Sphaerotilus montanus: one gene and its partner. The protein of the gene in region 2 binds, or shares a complex with, the protein of the main gene of each other region. Links are inferred from orthologs where the notes say so. Each region holds a gene or a part of one and is shown on either strand. Other genes may lie near its edges. The genes, in order: BDD16_RS04535 and eno.

Region 1 (10,711 bases), 360 kb from region 2 along the record:
TGGGCGCACTGGTTGAGATAGCCGACCACCTTTCCGCCGTGGCGCAGCACGAAGCCGCGCGCGGGCTGGCCGTATTCGAGCAGGTCGAAGACATGGGCCCGGCCGCCGTCGGCGAGGTCGGCGGAGGCGCACAGGGGGATGGCGCTGGCCTGGTCGCTCATGCGTGCGTCCCGAGCCACGCGCGCAGTTCCGCCACCGAATGCGCCACATGCCGCGGTCCCAGCTCCCGCAGCGGCGCGTGCTCGTGCGCGCCATAGGTGACGGCCACGCTGTGCGCGCCGGCGTTGGCGGCGAGCTGCAGGTCGTGCGTGGTGTCGCCGATCATCAGCGTGCGCTCGGGCTCGACGCCGAACTCGCGCATCAGCTCGTGCAGCATCTGCGGGTGCGGCTTGGAGCGGGTCTCGTCGGCGGTGCGGGTGGCGTCGAACAGCGGGGCCAGACCGGACAGGCGCAGCGCGTCGTTCAGGCCCTGCCGGTTCTTGCCGGTGGCCACGGCCAGCCAGTGCTGGCGCTGGCGCAGATCGGCCAGCAGATCGGGCACGCCACTGAAGAGCGTGACGTCCTCGTGGTCCTTGAAGTAGTGCTGGCGGTAGCGGCGGCCGAGTTCGGGGTAGCGGTCGGGGCTCAGGCCGGGGACGGCGTGCATCAGCGCATCCTGCAGCCCGAGGCCGATGACGTAGGACGCCGCTTCGTCGCTCGGCACGGCCACGCCCAGGTCCCGGCACGCGGCCTGGATGGCGCGCACGATCAGCGCGGTCGAGTCATAGAGCGTGCCGTCCCAGTCGAAGACGATGAGGTCGTACTGGCGCGGGCGGAAGGCGGTGGTGTCGGTCATGGCGCGGGGGCTGGAGCAGCGGCAGGTTTAGCGGCGGGACGCAGGTGGGACAGCAGGGCGGTGCATTCGGGCGGCAGCGGCGCTTCCAGCTCGATGCGCTCGCCCGTGGCGGGGTGGTCGAAGGCGAGACGGCGGGCGTGCAGGAACATGCGCTCGAAGCGGCAGCCCGGCGCGGCCGGCGCGTCGCCGCGGGCCAGCGCCTTGTTGAGCGCGAAGTCGCCGTACTTGTCGTCGCCGACGATGGCATGGCCTTCGTTCAGCAGGTGGACGCGGATCTGGTGCGTGCGGCCGGTCTTGATGGTCACGTCCAGCAGCGTGCAGTCCGCGTAGGTCTGCGCGATGCGCACGAGCGAGACCGAGCGGCGCCCGTCCGGGTGGTCCGCCTCGACCGCGCGCACGCGGCGCTCGCCCGCGGCATCCAGGTACTTGTGCAGCGCCACATCGACCACCTTGCGCGCGGCCGGCCAGGCGCCGATCACCAGCGCGGCGTAGGTCTTGCCGGTCTCGCGCTGGCGGAACTGGTCCTGCAGGGCGGTCAGGGCGCTGCGCTTCTTGGCGATCAGCAGCAGGCCCGAGGTCTCGCGGTCCAGCCGGTGCACCAGTTCGAGGAACTTCGCCTGCGGCCGCGCCCGGCGCAACTGCTCGATCACGCCGTGGCTCACGCCCGAGCCGCCGTGCACGGCCACGCCCGCCGGCTTGTCGATCACCAGCAGGTGCTCGTCCTCGAAGCGGACCGGGAACTCGCGCGGCGGCGCGGTCGACACCGTCGGCTCGCTCAGGCGCAGCGGCGGCACACGCACGTCATCGCCGGCCTCGACACGCGAATCGGCATGGGCGCGGCCCTTGTTGATGCGCACCTCGCCGCTGCGGATGATCCGGTAGACGAGGGTCTTGGGTGCGCCCTTGAGTTCGCGCAGCAGGAAGTTGTCGAGCCGCTGACCGGCGCTGTCGTCATCGACCAGCAGGTGGCGCACCTGCGGCGCGACCGGTGCGACCGCAGGTGCGGGCGCTGGCGGAACGGGTGGCCGAGGCACGGGTACTCCCGCGTTCACAGGCTTGCGCGTGGCTGGTTTCGGGCCGGCTTTTCCGGAGCCGGGCCGGCTGGGCTTTGCCCCTATAATGCGTTGGACCACGATTGCGCTGTAAGTGTTTGATTTGCCTGAGTTTAGCGGGCACTGAGAAGCAGCCCCCGGTGCAGGGTGGTCGGACTGGCACGCGACACCTGAGGTGGGTGCGGGCCGGGTCCAGACGCTGATGCAGCGTGTTGCCTGGCGCATGGTGTGCACTCCCAAGGTGAGTGTGCGGATGGACCGGCAGCATGCAAGAGACCACGCTGAAAGAGCCCCGACACAAGGTTTTCGGCGGCAGCTTCCGAAAGGGGCTGTCGCCCGCGTCCGACCACCGACGCCGTCGCATGAACGATTTCGAGTTTCCGCTTCCCGACCCGACCCCTGGTGACTGTCGTCCCCGGTCGGAGTCGCACGCCAGCGCGTGTGCGTCGGATGGCGGACCCGTGCCCTGCCGGCCCGGAGGCCGACACCACGGCGACACTGCGTTTCCTGCCCCGGCATCACGGTCGACGCACGCGCCAACGCTGCGCTGCTGAGGGCGCCGGCATCTGCCGGTGTCCGTTGCGCGCAGTCCAGGGCGATTCCTTCCCGGCTCCGCGGCGCGGTCTCGTGCATCTCATGAAGACATGAATCATGAGGAGAGACACGCATGAAACGCATGCTGATCAATGCCACGCAGCCCGAAGAGCGCCGCCTGGCCATCGTTGACGGTCAGAAACTGATCGACTTCGAAACCGAGATCGAAGGGCGCGAACAGCGCAAGGGCAACATCTACAAGGCCGTCGTCACCCGCGTCGAGCCTTCGCTGGAAGCCTGTTTCGTCGACTACGGCGAAGACCGCCACGGCTTCCTCCCCTTCAAGGAAATCGCCCGCAGCTACTTCCGCGAAGGCACCGACGTGCGCTCGGCGCGCATCCAGGACGCCATCCGCGAAGGCCAGGAACTGCTGGTCCAGGTCGAGAAGGAAGAGCGCGGCAACAAGGGCGCGGCCCTGACGACGTTTGTCTCGCTGGCCGGCCGCTACCTCGTGCTGATGCCCAACAACCCGCGGGGTGGTGGCGTGTCGCGCCGCATCGAGGGCGAGGACCGCGAGGAGCTGAAGGAGAACCTCGAACAGCTCGAATACCCGAAGGGCATGAGCCTGATCGCCCGCACCGCCGGCATCGGACGCACCGCCCCCGAGCTGCAGTGGGACCTGAACTACATGCTCAAGCTCTGGACCGCGATCGATGACGCGTCCCGGGGCGGCAAGGGCGCCTTCCTGATCTACCAGGAATCGTCGCTGGTGATCCGCGCCATCCGCGACTACTTCACCTCCGACATCGGCGAGATCCTGATCGACACGGACGACATCTACGAGCAGGCCAAGCAGTTCATGCTGCATGTCATGCCCGAGACGGCCAACCGCGTGAAGCGCTACCGCGACGACGCGCCGCTGTTCAGCCGCTTCCAGATCGAGCACCAGATCGAGACCGCGTTCAGCCGCACGGTGCACCTGCCGTCCGGCGGCGCGATCGTGATCGACCACACCGAAGCGCTGGTGTCGATCGACGTCAACTCGGCCCGCGCCACCCGTGGCGGTGACATCGAGGAGACTGCGACCCGCACCAACCTCGAAGCCGCCGACGAGATCGCCCGCCAGGCGCGTCTGCGCGACCTGGGTGGTCTGCTGGTGGTGGACTTCATCGACATGGAAGAGTCGAAGAACCGCCGCGAGGTCGAGACCCGCCTGCGCGACGCGCTGCGCTACGACCGCGCCCGCGTGCAGTTCTCGACCATCAGCAAGTTCGGCCTGCTGGAGATGAGCCGCCAGCGCCTGCGCCCGGCGCTGTCCGAGGGCAGCCACATCACCTGCCCGCGCTGCAACGGCACCGGCCACATCCGCGACACCGAGTCTTCCGCGCTGCAGACGCTGCGCATCATCCAGGAAGAGTCGATGAAGGAAGGCACGGCGGCGGTCCACGTCCAGGTGCCGGTCGAGGTGGCCAGCTTCCTGCTGAACGAGAAGCGCCCCGAGATCACCAAGATCGAGATGAAGCAGCGTGTGACGGTGATGCTGGTGCCGAACAAGCACCTCGACACGCCGAACTACAAGCTGGAGCGCCTGCGCCACGACGATCCGCGTCTGGAGAATCTGCAATCGAGCTACTCGATGGTGGAAGAGCCGGAAGAGGACGTCGGCATCACGCGCCGCGAGAAGAACATCAAGCCCAAGCAGGCGCCGATGATCCGCGGCGTGCTGCCTGACCAGCCGGCTCCGGTCGCTGTACCGAAGGCCGAAGCCGCACCGGCTCCGGTCGCTGCCGCACCGGCCCCCGTGGCCGCGCCTGCCCCGGTGGCCCCTGCGCCTGCTCCGGAAGCCGTGGCCGCCGGCACCGGCTTCTTCGGCTGGATGAAGCGTCTGTTCGGCGTTGCGCCGGCGCCGGCACCGGTCGCCCCGGTGGCCGCGCCGGTGGCTCCGGTGGTCGAAGCGCCGGTGGAAGCGAAGACCGACAAGCCCGCTGACAAGGCGGACGGCCGTGGCGAACGCCGCGGTGGCCGCGAAGGTGGACGTGAGGGTGGCCGCGACGGCAATCGCCGTGACGGGCGCCGTGGCGAGCGTGGTGGTGAGCGCGCCAAGCCCGAAGCGGCCGAGCGCAACGGTGAACGCCCGGCTGAACGTGCGCCGGCCGAGGCCCGCCCCGAAGGGGGCCGCGGTGGACGCGGTGACCGTTCGCAGGACCGCCGCCCGGCCGAGGCCGGCGCCGAACTGCCGAGCGGTGGTCGCCCGCCGCGCGAGCGCCGCCCCGCGCCCGAAGTGGCCGCGCTGGCCGTCGAGGACGTGCAACCCGGGTTCGAGGACACCGCGTCCCCGGCACCGGAAGGCGAGAGCGCTGCGGCCCAGGCCGAGCGCGAAGGCCGCCGCCGCCGCCGTGGTGGCCGTGGTCGCCGTGACCGCGATGAAGCCCGCGTGGGTGAAAACGGTGTCGAGGCCGAAGCCGAAGCGGGTGACGTTGCCGCTGCGGTGAGCACCGAGGCGGCTCCCGCCGCCGAGCCGGTGGCCGCCGAGGCTGCCGCTGGTGTCGAAGCGCGTGCGGACGAGTCGACCGAGGAGGGCCGTGAGGAAGGTCGCCGCCGTCGCCGTGGCCGTGGTGGTCGCAACCGCGAAGAGGCGCAGGCCGATGCGGCTGCCGAGGCCGACGTTGCACCCGTCGCCACCGAGGTCGCTGCCCCCGTCGTGGCCGCAGCAGCAGCCGTTGCGGCTGCGGTGGTGACCGATGCGGTCGAGGCGGATGCTGCGCCGGTGGCGGAGGCGCCCGCGGTGGCCCAGGTCGCCGAGCCGGTGGCTGCTCCCGTGGCCGAAGCGGTTCCGGAGGTCGTGGTCCAGGCGCCTGCAGTGGTGGCGCCCGCCGCCGCTGCTGCGGTCGTCGCGGCACCCGCCGCCTACGTCCTGCAGCTCGACGAGCTGGCCGCGGTCGCCCGCAGCGCCGGACTGGAGTGGATCAACAGCGACACCGACAAGGTCCGCGCCGTGCAGGACGCCATTGCCAGCACGCCGGCCCCGGTGCGCCAGCCGCGCGAGCCGCGTCCGGTGGTCGTGGTCGATGAAGGCCCGCTGATCCTGGTCGAGACGCGCCGCGATCTGGCCGGACTGCAACTGCCGTTCGAAACCACCAACTCGGAGTCCGCCGAGGCCTGATCGGCCAACGTGCTCCCCGTGCCAGCGGGGTGCTTCGGCACTCCGCCCTACAAAACGCCGCCCGGCCTTGTGCCCGGCGGCGTTTTTGCTTGCACCGCATCATCCGCACCCTGTGCCACTGTCCGTCTGCCTGTCCGACCATGCTTGATCCGCTCTCGACCGCTCCTTCGCCTGCTCCGGTCTTCGCCCTGCTGGACGATGCCAGCGCCCCTGCCGACCGGGCGGTGAGCCGGCTGTACACCGGCTGGCTCGGGGAACACCGCTGTGCGGACCCGGCCGAGCTGGACACGGTCTGGTCGGCCGCCGCGGCCGATCTGGCGCAGGGCGTGCACCTGGTGCTGCTGGCCGACTACGAATGGGGCGTGCGCCTGGCCGGGCTGGCCGCGCCGCCCGGCAGCCTGCGGCTGCTGCGTTTCGCGCACTGCGCGCGGCTCACACGCGATGCGGTGGATGCCTGGCTGGCGCAGCAGGACGGCACGCCGGTTCCCTCGGCTGCCGGCGTGTTCGGCCTGACGCCAGACGATGACGAGGCGACCTACACCGCCGCGATCGACGAGATCCACGCCCGCATCCGCGCGGGCGAGACCTACCAGGTCAACCACACGCAGCGCCTGCGCGGCCGCAGCGTCGGCTCACCCCTGGCGCTGTACCGGCGCTTGCGGGCGGCGCAGCCGGTGCCGTTCGGCGCGCTGATCGCCTTGCCGCAGGACCGCTGGGTGCTGTCGTGCTCGCCGGAGCTGTTCGTGCGCCACCAGGCGGGGCACCTCGTCACCCGCCCGATGAAGGGCACCGCGCCGCGCCACGCTGACCCGGCCGCCGACCAGGCCAGCGCCGACTGGCTGGCCCGCGACGTGAAGAACCGCGCCGAGAACCTGATGATCGTCGACCTGCTGCGCAACGACCTCGGCCGGCTGGCGACGGTGGGCAGCGTGCGCGTGCCGCAGTTGTTCCAGGTCGAGCCGTACCGGACGGTGTTCCAGATGACCTCGACCGTCGAGGCCGATCTGCCGCCCGCCACCGAGTTCCCCGCGGTGCTGCGGGCGCTGTTCCCCTGCGGCTCGATCACCGGCGCGCCCAAGCGCCAGACGATGTCGGTCATCGGCCGGCTGGAATCCTCGCCCCGCGGCCTCTACACCGGCGCGATCGGCTGGCTGGATGCGCCGGACGCCGCCGACCGCGCCGCGGGCCGGTCAATGGGCAATTTCTGCCTGTCGGTGGCGATCCGCACGCTGGAGATGGGCGCCGGCGATCCGCGGGACGGCACGCGGGCGGTGACGCTGGGCGTGGGCGGCGGCATCGTGCTGGACTCGGAGGCGGCGTCGGAGGCCGCGGAGTGCCGGCACAAGGTCCGCTTCCTGACCCGCACCGACCCCGGCTTCACGCTGTTCGAGACGCTGCGCGTCGAGGGCCGGCGGGTGTGCCGCTTCGAGGCCCATCTGGCGCGCTTGCTGGGCAGCGCGGCGGCACTCGGGTTCAGCGCTTCGGCGTCGGCGGTGCAGGCCGCGGTGGACGAGGTGTTGCAGACCTTCCCGGCGGACCCGGCGCAGGTGTTCCGCCTGCGGGTCGATCTGTCCCGTGACGGGCGGGTGTCCTGTCGCAGCGGGGCGCTGGTGCCCTTGCCCGAAGGGCCGGTGCGCCTGCTTGGTCCGACGGGCCGGGTTCCCCTGCAGGAGTCGGCGCTGCTGGGCCACAAGACGTCCCTGCGCACCGCCTACGACGCCGCCGTGCGCGACGCCGAAGCGGTCGGGGCCTTCGACCGGCTGTTCGTCAACGCCGACGGCGCGCTGACCGAAGGGGGGCGCAGCACGCTGCTGGTCCGGCTGGACGGGCGCTGGACCACGCCGCCGCTGTCGGCTGGCGTGCTGCCGGGGGTGATGCGGTCCGCGCTGATGGTGGATCCGGTCTGGCTGGTGTCCGAGCGCGTGCTCTGGCCGGCCGATCTGGGACGCGCGCAGGCGCTGGCGGTGTGCAACGCGCTGCGCGGCGTGCTGCCTGCGGTGCTGGGTTCTACATAGTACCCAAGCTTATCGGTTACCCCGATCCTCTCCGAAAGGATGTTAAAGAAGTCACAGGTACCGATACATTACTCGGCATTACGAACACAGGTGCCTGTGCAGTGACCCGGTCCGGGTGGGCCGTGATCGCTCGAACGGCGAGGAGGAGAAGCGATGTCGAGGCGATGGTTGAGCTGCCCGGTCTGCACCATGCTGGGCCTGGCCGGTCTGGCCCTGCTGGCCTGGATGCTGATCGGGCGTGGAGATGCCAAGGCGGACGCCGTGCGCCAGCGCACGGAAGCGGACGCAGCCCAGGTGCTCGGTGCTGCGGGGTTCCCGTGGGCGAGTCTGAAGATCGACAACGAGGTCGGCCGCATCGTCGGTGACGCGCCATCGCCCGCCCAGCGCGCGGCGGCCTACGCGGCGGCCAGCGTCACGCTGCTGCCGATGATGGGGGTGCCCGGCGTGTTCGCCCGGCTGGAAGACGGCCAGTCCTCGCCCGCGCTGACGCTGCCGCAGGTGTCCGCGCCGGCGCCGGCCGCTGCACCGGTGGTGGCCGCGGCCTCTCGTCCGCCGGTGGCGGCTTCCGGTCCGCTGACCGCCGCGGACTGCCAGGTGGCGATGGCCAAGGTGCTGGAAGCCCGGCAGATCCGCTTCAAGCTGGCGTCGGCCGAGCTGGACCCGTCCAGCGTGCCCCTGCTGGAGTCGCTGCACCAGTTGTCCATGCGCTGCCCGCAGGCCCGCATGCGCGTCGATGGCCACACCGATGCCCAGGGCGATGCCGCCGCGAACCTGCGCCTGTCGCAGCGCCGCGCGCAGGCCGTCGTCGATGCGCTGGTCAAGCGCGGTGTGCCGACCAGCCGGCTGCAGGCTCAGGGCTTTGGCGAGGACCGCCTGCTGGACCAGGGCACGACACCCGAGGCCCACGAGCGCAACCGCCGCATCGAGTTCCACCTGGCGTCCAAGGCGCCCTGAGTTCCGGCGGCACGCCGACGACCCACACCCGAACCTGCAAACACTGCGGAGAGATCACCATGTACCTGTTGAGCCAGTTGTGGCTGTACCTCCTGCTGGCCTGCCTGGCCGGCCTCGGACTCGGCCTTCTGCTGAACCGCATCTGCCAGCAACGCCGCCATGCCGCGGAGCTGGCTGCGCTGCAGACCCAGTACCGCGACGACCGTGCCCGTGCCGACGCTGCCCTCGCGGCGCAGCGCACCGCGCATGCGCAGGCGCTCGAAACCGCTGGCGCGGAGCAGGCGGCGCTGCAGGCCCGTCTGGATGCGCTGGACATCGAGCACGGCCAGACCAGCGCCCGCGCGCTGGCGCTGAGCAGCAGCGTCGATGAACACCACGCTGCGCGCCAGGGGCTGGGTGCCGAGGTCGAGTCGCTGCAAGGGCGCCTGGACGCGCTGCAGACGGCCTATGAATCGCGCATCATGCTGCTCAACACGGAGACCAGCCGCGCTGCGCACCTGTCCGACCAGCTCGCCGAGCTGCAGACCCGCCATGCGGCGCTGGAAGCGGCGCACGCCAAGGCGCTGGCCAACCAGGCCGACGTGGCCGGGGAGGCCTATGAAGCCCTGCTGACGGCCCGGTCCGAGCGCGATACGGCTCGCCAGGCGCTCGCTCGCACCGAGACCGAGCTGACCCATGAGCGCGCAGCCGCCCTGCTGGCTGCGGGTGCCGCGGCCACCGCGGCGCTGGCCGCTCGCCAGTCCCACCAGGACGAACTCGCGGCGCTGAAGGGCGAACTGACGGCGCTACAAGACACCCACAGCGCGACCGTGCGCGCCCAGGAAGCGCAAGCCGAGGCTGCACGCCAAGCGGCAGAACAGGCCGCGGCGGCACAGCAGCAGGCCGACGCCGCGGCCAAGGCCGCCGCGCAAGCAGCTGCCGACGAGGCCGAGCGCGCCGCCGCCGCGGCCCGCCAGCAAGCCGACGCCATCGCCGCACTGGAAGCCGAACTGGCCGCACTGCGCGACCAGCGTCAGGCGCTGCAGGGCGACCTGGGCCACCACCAGTCGCTGCTGTCGACCGAAACCGGCCGCGGCGTGGAACTGCTCGCCGCGCTGACGGCGCTGCAAGGCACCCACAGCGCGACCGTGAGCGCTCAAGAAGCACAAGCCGAGGCCGCACGTCAGGCCGCCGAGCAAGCCGCCGCGGCCCAGCAGCAGGCCGACGAAGCGCTGGCCCGCCTGCGCGCTGAACTGGAGGCGGCGCGTCAAGCCGCCGCTGCCACCGAGAGTGATCTGCAGGCCCGACTGGCTGCCGAGCACGCCGCAGCGCAGCAGGCCGACGCCGCGGCCAAGGCCGCCGCGCAAGCAGCTGCCGACGAGGCCGAGCGCGCCGCCGCCGCGGCCCGCCAGCAAGCCGACGCCATCGCCGCACTGGAAGCCGAACTGGCCGCACTGCGCGACCAGCGTCAGGCGCTGCAGGGCGACCTGGGCCACCACCAGTCGCTGCTGTCGACCGAAACCGGCCGCGGCGTGGAACTGCTCGCCGCGCTGACGGCGCTGCAAGGCACCCACAGCGCGACCGTGAGCGCTCAAGAAGCACAAGCCGAGGCCGCACGTCAGGCCGCCGCGGCCCAGCAGCAGGCCGACGAGGCGCTGGCCCGCCTGCGCGCTGAACTGGAGGCGGCGCGTCAAGCCGCCGCTGCCACCGAGAGTGATCTGCAGGCCCGACTGGCTGCCGAGCACGCCGCAGCGCAGCAGGCGAACGCCGCGGCCAAGGCCGCCGCGCAAGCAGCTGCCGACGAGGCCGAGCGCGCCGCCGCCGCGGCCCGCCAGCAAGCGGACGCCATCGCCTCGCTGGAAGCCGAACTGGCCGCACTGCGCGACCAGCGCCAGGCGCTGCAAGGCGACCTGAGCCACCACCAGTCGCTGCTGTCGACCCAAACCGGCCGTGGTGCGGAACTGCTCGGCGAACTGGACGCCGCGCGCCAGGCTGCTGCCGCCACCGAACGCGATCTGCAGGCACGACTCGCGGCTGAACACGCGGCCGTGCAGCAGGCGGAGGCGGCGGCCCAGGCCGCTGCGCAAGCTGCCGCCGACGACGCCGAACAGGCCGCCGCGGCCGCCCGACAGCAGGCTGACACGATCGCCGCGCTGGAAGCCCAGCTGGCGTCGGTCCG
Region 2 (10,106 bases):
GCGCGACGAGGTCGGGCATGTGGCGATCGGCAACCACTGGTACCGCTGGGCCTGCGAACGGGCGGGGCTCGATCCGGTGGCGCACTACCGCGTGCTGGTGGCGCAGTACGAGGCGCCGCGGCTGCGTCCGCCCTTCAACCGCGCGGCGCGGCTGCAGGCCGGTTTCAGCGAGGAGGAGCTCGCCTACCTAGAAGGGCAGCCCGCACCGCTGCCTTCGGCTCCCTGAAGTCGCGGCGCTGCGCGGCCGTCACCGTGCCGCGGAGGCCGTGGTGGGTCGGCCGGGCCGGGGGGGCCGACAGCCGGTCTTTCATGGCCAGGAAATGGCGCTCGAACAGGTGCCAGGACAGCCAGGCCACGCCGAAGGTGACCGTGGTGGCGCCCGCGAAATAGCCCAGCGCAACACCGAGATCCGCCGTGTGCGCGTGGCCGGTCCAGCGCACCAGCAGCGGCTCGCCGACGAGGTCCTGCAGCGGCTTGTGGAAGACGTAGATCGCGTAGCTGTACTGCCCGAAGCGCCGCAGCACCGGCCAGCGCAGCACGGCGCTCCAGCGGCTGACGCTGGCGCCGCGGCTGCGCGCCTGGTCGGTCAGCACGGCCCAGCCGGTGAGCGCGGCGAAGCTCAGTGCCAGCAGGCTGTAGCCCAGCACCTGCGGCAGGGCGCCGACACGCCGGAAGCCGTGCGAGGCCACCGCCGCCGCCACGAGCAGCAGCAGGCCGAGCAACTGCAGGTGCCCGGCCCGCCAGCGGGTGGCGCCCTGCAGCGCGCGGCCGTGGTCCCACGCGGCCAGCGCGGCGCCGGCGGTCAGCGCGTCCATGCGGCTGAAGGTGAACTCGTAGAGCGCCTCGTCCGGAAACCCTTGCCAGACGAGCAGCAGGCGCAGCAGCGGGCTCAGCGCCGTCAGTCCCAGGCACAGCCACCAGACGTGGCGCAGCCGCAGCTTCCACAGCAGCAGCGGCCAGACGAGGTAGAACTGCTCCTCCACCGCCAGCGACCAGAAGTGCGGCAGCGGGCCGCCCGTGGGCTCGAACGGCGTGGTCCAGTTCGACAGGTAGGCCCACAGCCACAGGGGGCTGTACTGCATCGACCGCTGTTCCACCCAGCCCGTGGCCGGCAGCAGCACCAGGAACACCAGCAGCGCCAGGTAGTACAGCGGAAAGATCCGCAGCACCCGCTTGAGGAAAAAACGCTCGAAGTAGTCGGGCTGGCCCTGGGTCTGCAGCAGGCCACGCGTGATCAGGTAGCCGCTGAGCACGAAGAACAGCTGCACGCCGATCCAGCCGATGTAGAAGAACTCCTTGACCAGCACCGGGCCGAGCGCACGGGCGCCCCCCAGATCGAGCACGTCGAAGTTGTGCAGCAGCACCAGCAGGACGGCGATGCCGCGCAACCCGTCGAGCGAGGGGAGGTGGGCGAGGGGGCCCGGCGAGATCGCGGGTGGAGGAGGGCGTGCAGTCACGGCGGCGATGCTGCCATGGGCCCTTGCGGGCTGTTTCAGGCGACCCTGAACGCCTGCCGGGTCAGCGTGAAAAAAGATGCTGTTCGCAGAACGGGTCGCCGCAGCGACCGCAGTGGTGCCGCCAGCCGCCGGGCGCGCCGGACCGTGCAGACGCCTGCCGCTGCGCAGCGGCCCACGCCGCGCGGGCGCTGGTCAGGCGCTGCGGACCCCGGCCGCTGACCACCGAGAAGCCGATGCCCGCCCCCAGCAGTGCCCCGCGCAGCAGCGTGTCGACTGGTTGCTGCACCTGCGGCCCGTCGCGCTGCAGGCCGTCGGCGATCCAGGGCAGGTCGAGCGCCATCAGCAGCGTGAGGTCGGCCTGGCGGTGGTCGGCCAGCGCCTGCGGGTAGAGCGTGGGGTCGCCGAACACGAGTTCGCTGTAGACCGCGGTCATGATCGCCGTCGTGTCGGCCACCACCACATCGACCGGCAGCAGCCGGGCGTCGCGGGCGGCGGCGATGCGGCGGGTCTGCTCGGCGGCGATGGCGGCCTGCTCGTCCTGTCGGGGCGTGCGGCCACGCGCGTCGCAGAAGGTGCGCAGGGTCTCGTCGATCTCCGCCACGACCAGCCCGTCGACGCGCAGCGCATCGGCCAGTTGCCGGGCCAGGGTGGACTTGCCCGTGCTTTCGGCGCCGACCAGCGCGATGATCCGCGCCGCCATCAGGGGTGGCTCACCTGCGTCCGCCAGGCCTTCCAGCCCACCACCGACAGCACGATGAAGATCGCGTACAGCAGCACGGTCAGGTAGTAGCCCTTGTAGGCGAACAGCGCGACGCTGACGACGTTGACCACGATCCACATCGGCCAGTTCTCGACGTACTTGCGGCCCAGCAGCCACTGGCCGACGAGGCTGAAGGCGGTTGGGAAGGCGTCCCAGTAGGGCACGTCGGTGTCGGTGTTGGTGTCCAGGAACCAGCCGATCGCCGGCCACAGCACGAAGCCCGCGGCCACCACGGGCAGCCGCTGCGCCGCGCTCAGGTGGCGCACCACCAGCGGGGCGCCGTCGTCGCGGCCACGCAGCCATTGCCACCAGCCCCACCCGCCGACGACGGCGAAGAAGATCTGCAGCGAGGCATCGCCGTAGAGCTTGCCGCTCCAGAACAGCCCGAAATAGAGCACCGAGGCCACGATCGCCAGCGGCCAGGCGACGGGCATCACGCGCATGTTGGCGAAGACCATCGCGATGGAGAGCACGAAGGCGATCAGCTCCAGCCAGGTGAAGGGGGCCTCCCACAGCGTGAACGCTGGGATGAGGATCGGTTGCAGGGCGGTGGTGATGGCGTCCATCGGCGGGTTCTTTCGCGGCAGTCCGGGCAGGCCGGGGGTGTCAGCGTGTGACAAATCGACGATCATGGCACGCCATGCATCCCGATGCCATCCGCCGGATCCCGCCGATCCACTGTCTCGCCGCCTTCGAGTCGCTGGCCCGGCTGCGCAGCGTCACGCGTGCGGCCGATGAACTCAGCGTCACGCCCAGCGCCGTCAGCCACCGCCTGCGCCAGCTGGAGACCCAGCTCGGCGTGAAACTCTTCGCCCGCAGTGACTTCAGCCTGACGCCGGAAGGCGCGGCCTATCTGGCCCGGGTGCGCGAAGGCCTGCTGGCGCTGCAGCAGGTGCCCGGCGCGGCGGCCGAGCGGCGCAGCACGCCCTTGCGCGTGGCCGTGACGCCGACCTTCTCGCGCGAGATCCTGCTGCCGCGGCTGGCCTTGTTCCGCCAGGCGTGGCCGGAGATCGAACTGGTGCTGCAGGTGGTGATTCCCTTCACCAACGTCACGTCCGAAGAGGCTGACCTGGAGATCCGCTACGGCCCCGGCCCCTACGCGGATGTCGAGCAGGTGCGCCTGCTGAGCGACGAGGTCTTCCCGGCCTGCAGTCCCCAGTATCTGCACGAGGTCGGCCCGCTCGGCGGCTTCGACACGGCCGGCGACATCACCCGGGTGCGCCTGATCCGCAGCCCGCTGGAGCCGTGGAGCACCTGGTTCCGCGCCTGCGGGCTGAACCTGCCGGAGCCACGCGAGGGGGCGCAGTTCAACGACGTCGGGCTGATGCTGGACGCGGCGGCCTGCGGCTTCGGCGTGACGCTGCTGCGGCGGCGGCTGGGCGCGGCGTGGCTGGACAGCGGGCGGCTGGTGCGCCTGTCGCCGCGGGCGGTGGCGTCGCCGCAGCACCACCACCTGTGCTGGCGGCCGGGGGCGATGGAGCGCTGGGAGTGCGCGGCGTTCGCGGACTGGCTGCGGCAGGCGCTCGGCCCGATCGCCTGAAAATCCTTCACGCCGGCGGGCAACAACTCTCACGTCGGTGGGTCCGCGGCCCGGCAGGATCCACGGCACTGCACCCGCCCTGGGTGAGGAGACAAACCGTGTCGATCACGACCCCCGAACCCCGCCTGGACGAGGCCGCCCGCGACGCCCGCCAGGCCGCCGTGCTGGCGCGCCTGCGTGCGGTGCTGCCGGCGCATGCGCTGCTGTCGCGCCGCGCCGACGTCACGCCCTACGAGTGCGACGGCCTGACCGCCTACCGCGAGCGCCCGCTGCTGGTGGCGCTGCCCGAGACCGACGCGCAGGTCGCCGACATCCTGCGCATCTGCCACGCGATGGGCGTGCCGGTCGTCGCCCGAGGCGCTGGCACCGGCCTGTCCGGCGGCGCGATGCCGCACCGCGAGGGCGTCACGCTGTCGCTGGCCAAGTTCAACAAGATCCTGCGCCTGGATGCCGAAGCGGGCCTCGCGGTCGTGCAATGCGGCGTGCGCAACCTGGCGATCAGCGAGGCGGCGGCGAAGTTTGGCCTCTACTACGCGCCGGACCCGTCGAGCCAGATCGCCTGCACCATCGGCGGTAACGTGGCGGAGAACTCGGGCGGCGTGCATTGCCTGAAATACGGCCTGACGCTGCACAACGTGCTCGCCGTGAAGGGCTACACCGCCGAGGGGGACGCGGTGACCTTCGGCGGCGAGGCCTTCGACGCGCCGGGGCTGGACCTGCTGAGCGTGGTCGTCGGCAGCGAGGGGATGCTGGCGGTGACGACCGAGGTCACGGTCAAGCTGGTGCCCAAGCCCAAGCTCGCCCGCTGCATCATGGCCAGCTTCGACACGGTGGAAGCCGCGGGCGACGCGGTGGCCGCGGTGATCGCCGCCGGCATCATCCCCGCCGGGCTGGAGATGATGGACAAGCGCATGACGGCGGCGGTGGAGGACTATGTCCACGCGGGCTATGACCTGGACGCCGCAGCGATCCTGCTCTGCGAGAGCGACGGCACGCCGGAAGAGGTCGAGGAGGAAATCGGCCGAATGACCGAGGTGCTGCGCCGCTGCGGCGCGAGCCGGCTCGAAGTCAGCCGGGACGAGGCGCAGCGGCTGAAGTTCTGGTCCGGCCGCAAGAACGCCTTCCCGGCCTCCGGCCGCATCAGCCCCGACTACATGTGCATGGACTCGACCATCCCGCGCAAGCGCCTGGCCGAGATCCTGCGCGCCATCGAGGCGATGGAGCAGAAATACGGCCTCGGCTGCAGCAACGTCTTCCACGCCGGCGACGGCAACCTGCACCCGCTCATCCTGTTCGATGCCAACGATCCCGACCAGCTCCGCCGCTGCGAGCTGTTCGGTGCCGACATCCTTGAGACCAGCGTGCGCCTGGGCGGCACGGTCACCGGCGAGCACGGCGTCGGTGTGGAGAAGCTGAACTCGATGTGTGTGCAGTTCTCTCCCGAGGAGCGGGCGCAGATGCTGGCGCTGAAGGCCGCCTTCGACCCCGCCGGCCTGCTCAACCCCGGCAAGGTGATCCCGACGCTGCACCGCTGCGCCGAGTACGGAAAGATGCACGTCAGCCGCGGCCTGCTGCCGTTCCCCGAACTGGAGCGCTTCTGATGGACATGGACGACGACGCCCTGCAATCCCTGCGCGCGCAGATCCTTGACGCTGCCGCCACCCGCACGCCACTCGACCTCCGCGGCCACGGCAGCAAGGCTGCGTGGCGCCCCGCGCCAGCCCGCGCCGACGCCCAGGTGCTGGACGTGACGCCGCTGGCCGGCATCAGCGCCTACGAGCCGACCGAGCTGGTCGTGACCGTGCGCGCCGGCACACCGCTGGCCGAACTGGAGGCGGTGCTGGCAGAACAGGGCCAGTTCCTCGCCTTCGAGCCGCCGCGGCTGGGCGGACGCGGCACGGTCGGCGGCATGGTCGCCTCCGGCCTGGCCGGTCCGTCGCGGGCCTCGGTGGGCAGCGTGCGCGACTTCGTGCTGGGCGCGACGATGCTCAACGGACGCGGCGAGCTGCTCAGCTTCGGCGGGCAGGTGATGAAGAACGTCGCCGGCTACGACGTGTCGCGGCTGCTGGCGGGCTCGTGGGGGACGCTGGGCGTGCTGTGCGACGTGTCGCTGAAGGTGCTGCCGCGGCCGATCGCGACGGCGACGCTGCGTTTTGCGCTGAGTGCGCCCGAGGCACTCGCGAAGCTCACCACATGGTCACGCCAGCCGTTGCCGCTGAACGCGAGCATGTGGCATGAAGGGGTGCTGCTGCTGCGCCTGAGCGGCGCGCAGGCGGCGGTGGACGCCGCGCGCCACAGCCTGGGCGGCGAGTGGCTGGACGACGCCGTGGCCGGCCCGCTGTGGGACCGCCTGCGCGACCGCACGCATGCGCTGTGGGCGTTCGCCGCGCAGGGCCTGCCGGCGGGGCACCGGCTGTGGCGCCTGTCCGTGGCGCCGCATGCGCCGATGCTGCGGCTGCGTGGCGAGGGGCTGATCGAGTGGCATGGCGGCCAGCGCTGGCTGCTGAGCGACGAGCCGGTGGACGCCGTGCGCGCCGCGGCGGTGCAGGCGGGTGGCCACGCCGAGTGCCACGTTGGTGCCGCACCCGGCGAGCCGCGCACCGCGCCGCTGTCGCCGGTGCTGGCGCGGTTGAACCAGCAGGTCTGCGCGTCCTTCGATCCCCACGGGCTGTTCCACCATGCACACTGAACTCTCCCCCGAATTCGCCGGCACTGCCGATGGCGAGGCCGCGCAGGCGATCCTGCGCAAGTGCGTGCACTGCGGCTTCTGCACCGCGACCTGCCCGACCTACCAGCTGCTCGGCGACGAGCTGGACGGGCCGCGCGGCCGGATCTACCTGATGAAGGCCTTCCTCGAAGGCGAGCCCGCGACGCGCGAGACGCAGTTGCACCTGGACCGCTGCCTGACCTGCCGCAACTGTGAATCGACCTGTCCGTCGGGCGTGCCGTATGGCGAGCTGGTGGACATCGGGCGGCGGCTGGTGGACGAGCGGGTCGAGCGCCCGCCGCTGGAGCGCGCCACCCGCTGGCTGCTCAAGGAGGGGCTGACCTCCCCGCTGTTCGCGCCCGCGATGGCGATGGGACAGGTGGTGCGCCCGCTGTTGCCGGCGGTGCTGAAGGCGAAGGTGCCCGAGCGGGTGGCGGCGGACCCGCGCGGCACGCCGACGCGGTCCCACGCCCGGCGGATGCTGATGCTGGCGGGTTGTGTGCAGCCAGCGATGAGCCCGAACATCAACGCGGCGACCGCGCGCGTGCTCGACGCGGCGGGCATCGAGGTGGTGACGCCGTCCGGTGCGGGCTGCTGCGGCGCGATCCGGGCGCACCTGGGCGACCAGGACGGCGGGCTGGCGGACATGCGGCGCAACATCGACGCATGGTGGCCGCTGGTCGAGGGCGGGGCGGTAGAAGCGATCGTGATGAACGCCTCCGGCTGCGGCGTCACGGTGAAGGAATACGGCCACCACCTCGCGGGCGATCCCGCCTACGCCGACAAGGCTGCCCGCATCAGCGCGCTGACCCGCGACCTGAGCGAGCTGCTGCCGATGCTGGTGCCGGTCCTGAAACCGAAGCTGGCCGCCGCGGCGCAGGCCGGCCAGCTGGCACTGCACCCGCCGTGCACGCTGCAGCACGGTCAGCAGCTCAAGGGCGGGCTGGAAGCGGGCCTGCGCGACCTGGGGTTCACGGTGTCCTTGCCGGAGGACAGCCACCTGTGCTGCGGCTCGGCGGGCACGTACTCGGTGCTGCAGCCGGCGCTGTCGCAGCAACTGCGCGAACGCAAGCTGGCGCACCTGAGCGCACTGAAGCCGGACACGATCGTCTCGGCCAACATCGGCTGCATCACGCACCTGCAGGCAGGTTGCGCGACGCCGGTGCGGCACTGGGTGGAGGTGGTGGACGCGGCGCTCGGGGAAGGGTGAGCGCCGCGCGGGCTGCGGCCGGGCGGCCTGCCAGTCAGTTGGCCCGCGTGGCTTGCGGGTACTGCACGAGGATCTCGTCCGGCTTGACCATGCCCAGCTCGAAGCGGGCACTTTCCTCGATGATTTCCAGACCTTCCTTGAGGTCCTTCAGCTCGGCCTGCAACTGGTCATTGTGCACGCGCGCCGCGGCATTGCGGGCCTGCTGATCGGCGACCTGCGCCGACAGCTCCCGCACGCGCGGCGTGCCGCTGTTGCCGAACCAGAGTTCGGCGTGCACCAGCCCGAGCAGGGCCAGCAGCAGCACGGTGATGACGCGGCCGTGGCTCATCATCGACTGGTCGCCTGCGGATCAGCGCAGGTTGTAGAACGCGGCGCGGCCCGGGTAGACGGCGATCTCGCCCAGGTCCTCTTCGATGCGCAGCAGCTGGTTGTACTTGGCGATGCGGTCCGAGCGGCTCATCGAACCGGTCTTGATCTGGCCGGCGTTCAGGCCGACGGCGATGTCCGCGATCGTCGAGTCTTCGGTCTCGCCCGAGCGGTGCGAGATGACCGCCGTGTAGCCTGCGCGCTTGGCCATCTCGATGGCAGCGAAGGTTTCCGACAGGGTGCCGATCTGGTTGATCTTGATCAGGATCGAGTTGGCGATGCCCTTGTCGATGCCTTCCTTCAGGATCTTGGTGTTGGTCACGAACAGGTCGTCACCGACGATCTGCACGTTCTTGCCCAGGCGGTCGGTCAGCACCTTCCAGCCCGCCCAGTCGCCTTCGGCCATGCCGTCCTCGATCGAGATGATCGGGTACTTGTCGCACCAGGTGGCCAGGATGTCGGTCCAGGCTTCGGCCGTCAGCACCAGGCCTTCGCCTTCGAGGTGGTACTGGCCGTCCTTGTAGAACTCGCTGGCGGCGCAGTCCAGACCGAGCGCGATCTGGTCGCCCGCGCGGTAGCCGGCCTTCTCGATGGCGTCCAGGATCATCTGGATCGCGGCTTCGTGGTTCGGCACGCTCGGGGCGAAACCGCCTTCGTCGCCCACGGCGGTGCTCATGCCCTTGTCGTGGATGATCTTCTTCAGCGCGTGGAACACCTCGGCGCCCCAGCGGACGGCTTCACGGAAGGTGGGGGCACCGACCGGGATGATCATCAGCTCTTGCAGGTCGAGGTTGTTGTTGGCGTGGGCGCCGCCGTTGATGACGTTCATCATCGGCACCGGCAGCTGCACGCCGCCCATGCCGCCGAAATAGCGGTACAGGGGCAGGCCGGACTCTTCCGCCGCGGCGCGCGCGACGGCCATCGACACGGCCAGCATCGCGTTCGCACCCAGGCGCGACTTGTTGTCGGTGCCGTCGAGGTCGATCAGGGTCTTGTCGAGGAAGGCTTGTTCCGCGGCATCCAGGCCCAGCACGGCTTCCGAGATCTCGGTGTTGATGTTCTGGACGGCGTTCAGCACGCCCTTGCCCAGGTAGCGGCTCTTGTCGCCGTCGCGCAGCTCGATGGCTTCGCGCGAACCGGTGGACGCGCCGCTCGGCACGGCCGCACGGCCCATGACGCCGCTTTCCAGCAGCACGTCGCATTCGACGGTGGGGTTGCCGCGGCTGTCGAGAATCTCTCGGCCGACGATGTCTACGATGGCGCTCATGTCTTCACTCCTGTTTCAAAGTCCTGGGTCGGTGGTGTGCGGATGGTGCCTTCCGGCCGTTACCCGCGCTGAACAATCCGACGCAACCCGTGATCCTAAATCCCCAGCCTGAAGCAGGGCTCAGCAAGAAAAATCGTTTTCGAGCAAAGGTTGCGACTTGACCACCCGGTCAAGGGCCACCAGCTGCTCCAGCAGCGCGCGCATGTGGCGCAGCGGCACCGCATTCGGGCCGTCGCTCCAGGCCTTGGCCGGGTTCGGGTGCGTTTCCATGAACAGCCCCGCCACGCCCGCGCCCACGCCCGCCCGTGCCAGCACCGGCACCATCTCGCGGGCGCCACCGCTGACGCTGCCCAGCCCGCCCGGCTTCTGCACCGAGTGGGTCACGTCGAACACCACCGGCGCGCCGGTGTTGCGCATCTCGGCCAGGCTGGTCATGTCGGCCACGAGGTTGTTGTAGCCGAAGCTCACCCCGCGCTCGCAGGCCAGGAACAGGTCTTCCGACAAGCCCGCTTCCTTCGCGGCGGCGCGGGCCTTGTCGATGACGTTCTTCATGTCCCAGGGCGCGAGGAACTGGCCCTTCTTGATGTTCACCGGCTTGCCCGACTGGGCGACGGCGCGGATGAAATCGGTCTGGCGGCACAGGAAGGCCGGCGTCTGCAGCACGTCCACCACGCTGGCGACTTCGGCGATCTGCGCGGCGTCATGCACGTCGGTCAGCACGGGCAGACCCGTCTGGCGGCGCACTTCGTCGAGGATCTTCAGGCCCGCGTCCATGCCCACGCCGCGCTGGCTGGAGCCG

Evidence for each region.
Region 1: the proteins of eno (region 2) and BDD16_RS04535 are in contact, whole or in part, in a solved structure (PDB 2FYM), measured with the Escherichia coli proteins. The link is inferred for Sphaerotilus montanus from one-to-one orthologs.

The regions. Positions count from the first base shown.
Region 1 is NZ_JACCFH010000001.1:1,019,728-1,030,438, reverse strand. Bases 2,239-5,784 are described here. They hold BDD16_RS04535 (Rne/Rng family ribonuclease), read left to right. Parts: upstream 2,239-2,554; coding sequence 2,555-5,584; downstream 5,585-5,784. Other genes in these bases: pabB (aminodeoxychorismate synthase component I), read left to right, coding at 5,725-5,784. Also shown: BDD16_RS04550 (Rieske (2Fe-2S) protein), read right to left, coding at 1-179; BDD16_RS04545 (HAD family hydrolase), read right to left, coding at 158-835; BDD16_RS04540 (RluA family pseudouridine synthase), read right to left, coding at 832-1,809; more of pabB, read left to right, coding at 5,785-7,599; BDD16_RS04525 (OmpA family protein), read left to right, coding at 7,753-8,553; BDD16_RS04520 (hypothetical protein), read left to right, coding at 8,613-10,711. UniProt on the Escherichia coli protein: Endoribonuclease that plays a central role in RNA processing and decay. Required for the maturation of 5S and 16S rRNAs and the majority of tRNAs. Also involved in the degradation of most mRNAs.
Region 2 is NZ_JACCFH010000001.1:666,075-676,180, reverse strand. The notes cover bases 7,166-10,106. They hold eno (phosphopyruvate hydratase), read right to left. Parts: upstream 9,308-10,106; coding sequence 8,024-9,307; downstream 7,166-8,023. Other genes in these bases: kdsA (3-deoxy-8-phosphooctulonate synthase), read right to left, coding at 9,428-10,106; BDD16_RS02860 (septum formation initiator family protein), read right to left, coding at 7,709-8,002; glcF (glycolate oxidase subunit GlcF), read left to right, coding at 7,166-7,674. In the rest of the region: BDD16_RS02900 (ferritin-like domain-containing protein), read left to right, coding at 1-226; BDD16_RS02895 (acyltransferase family protein), read right to left, coding at 165-1,457; BDD16_RS02890 (AAA family ATPase), read right to left, coding at 1,519-2,157; nicotinamide riboside transporter PnuC, read right to left, coding at 2,157-2,783; BDD16_RS02880 (LysR substrate-binding domain-containing protein), read left to right, coding at 2,858-3,757; BDD16_RS02875 (FAD-linked oxidase C-terminal domain-containing protein), read left to right, coding at 3,883-5,358; glycolate oxidase subunit GlcE, read left to right, coding at 5,358-6,446; more of glcF, read left to right, coding at 6,436-7,165. UniProt on the Escherichia coli protein: Catalyzes the reversible conversion of 2-phosphoglycerate (2-PG) into phosphoenolpyruvate (PEP). It is essential for the degradation of carbohydrates via glycolysis.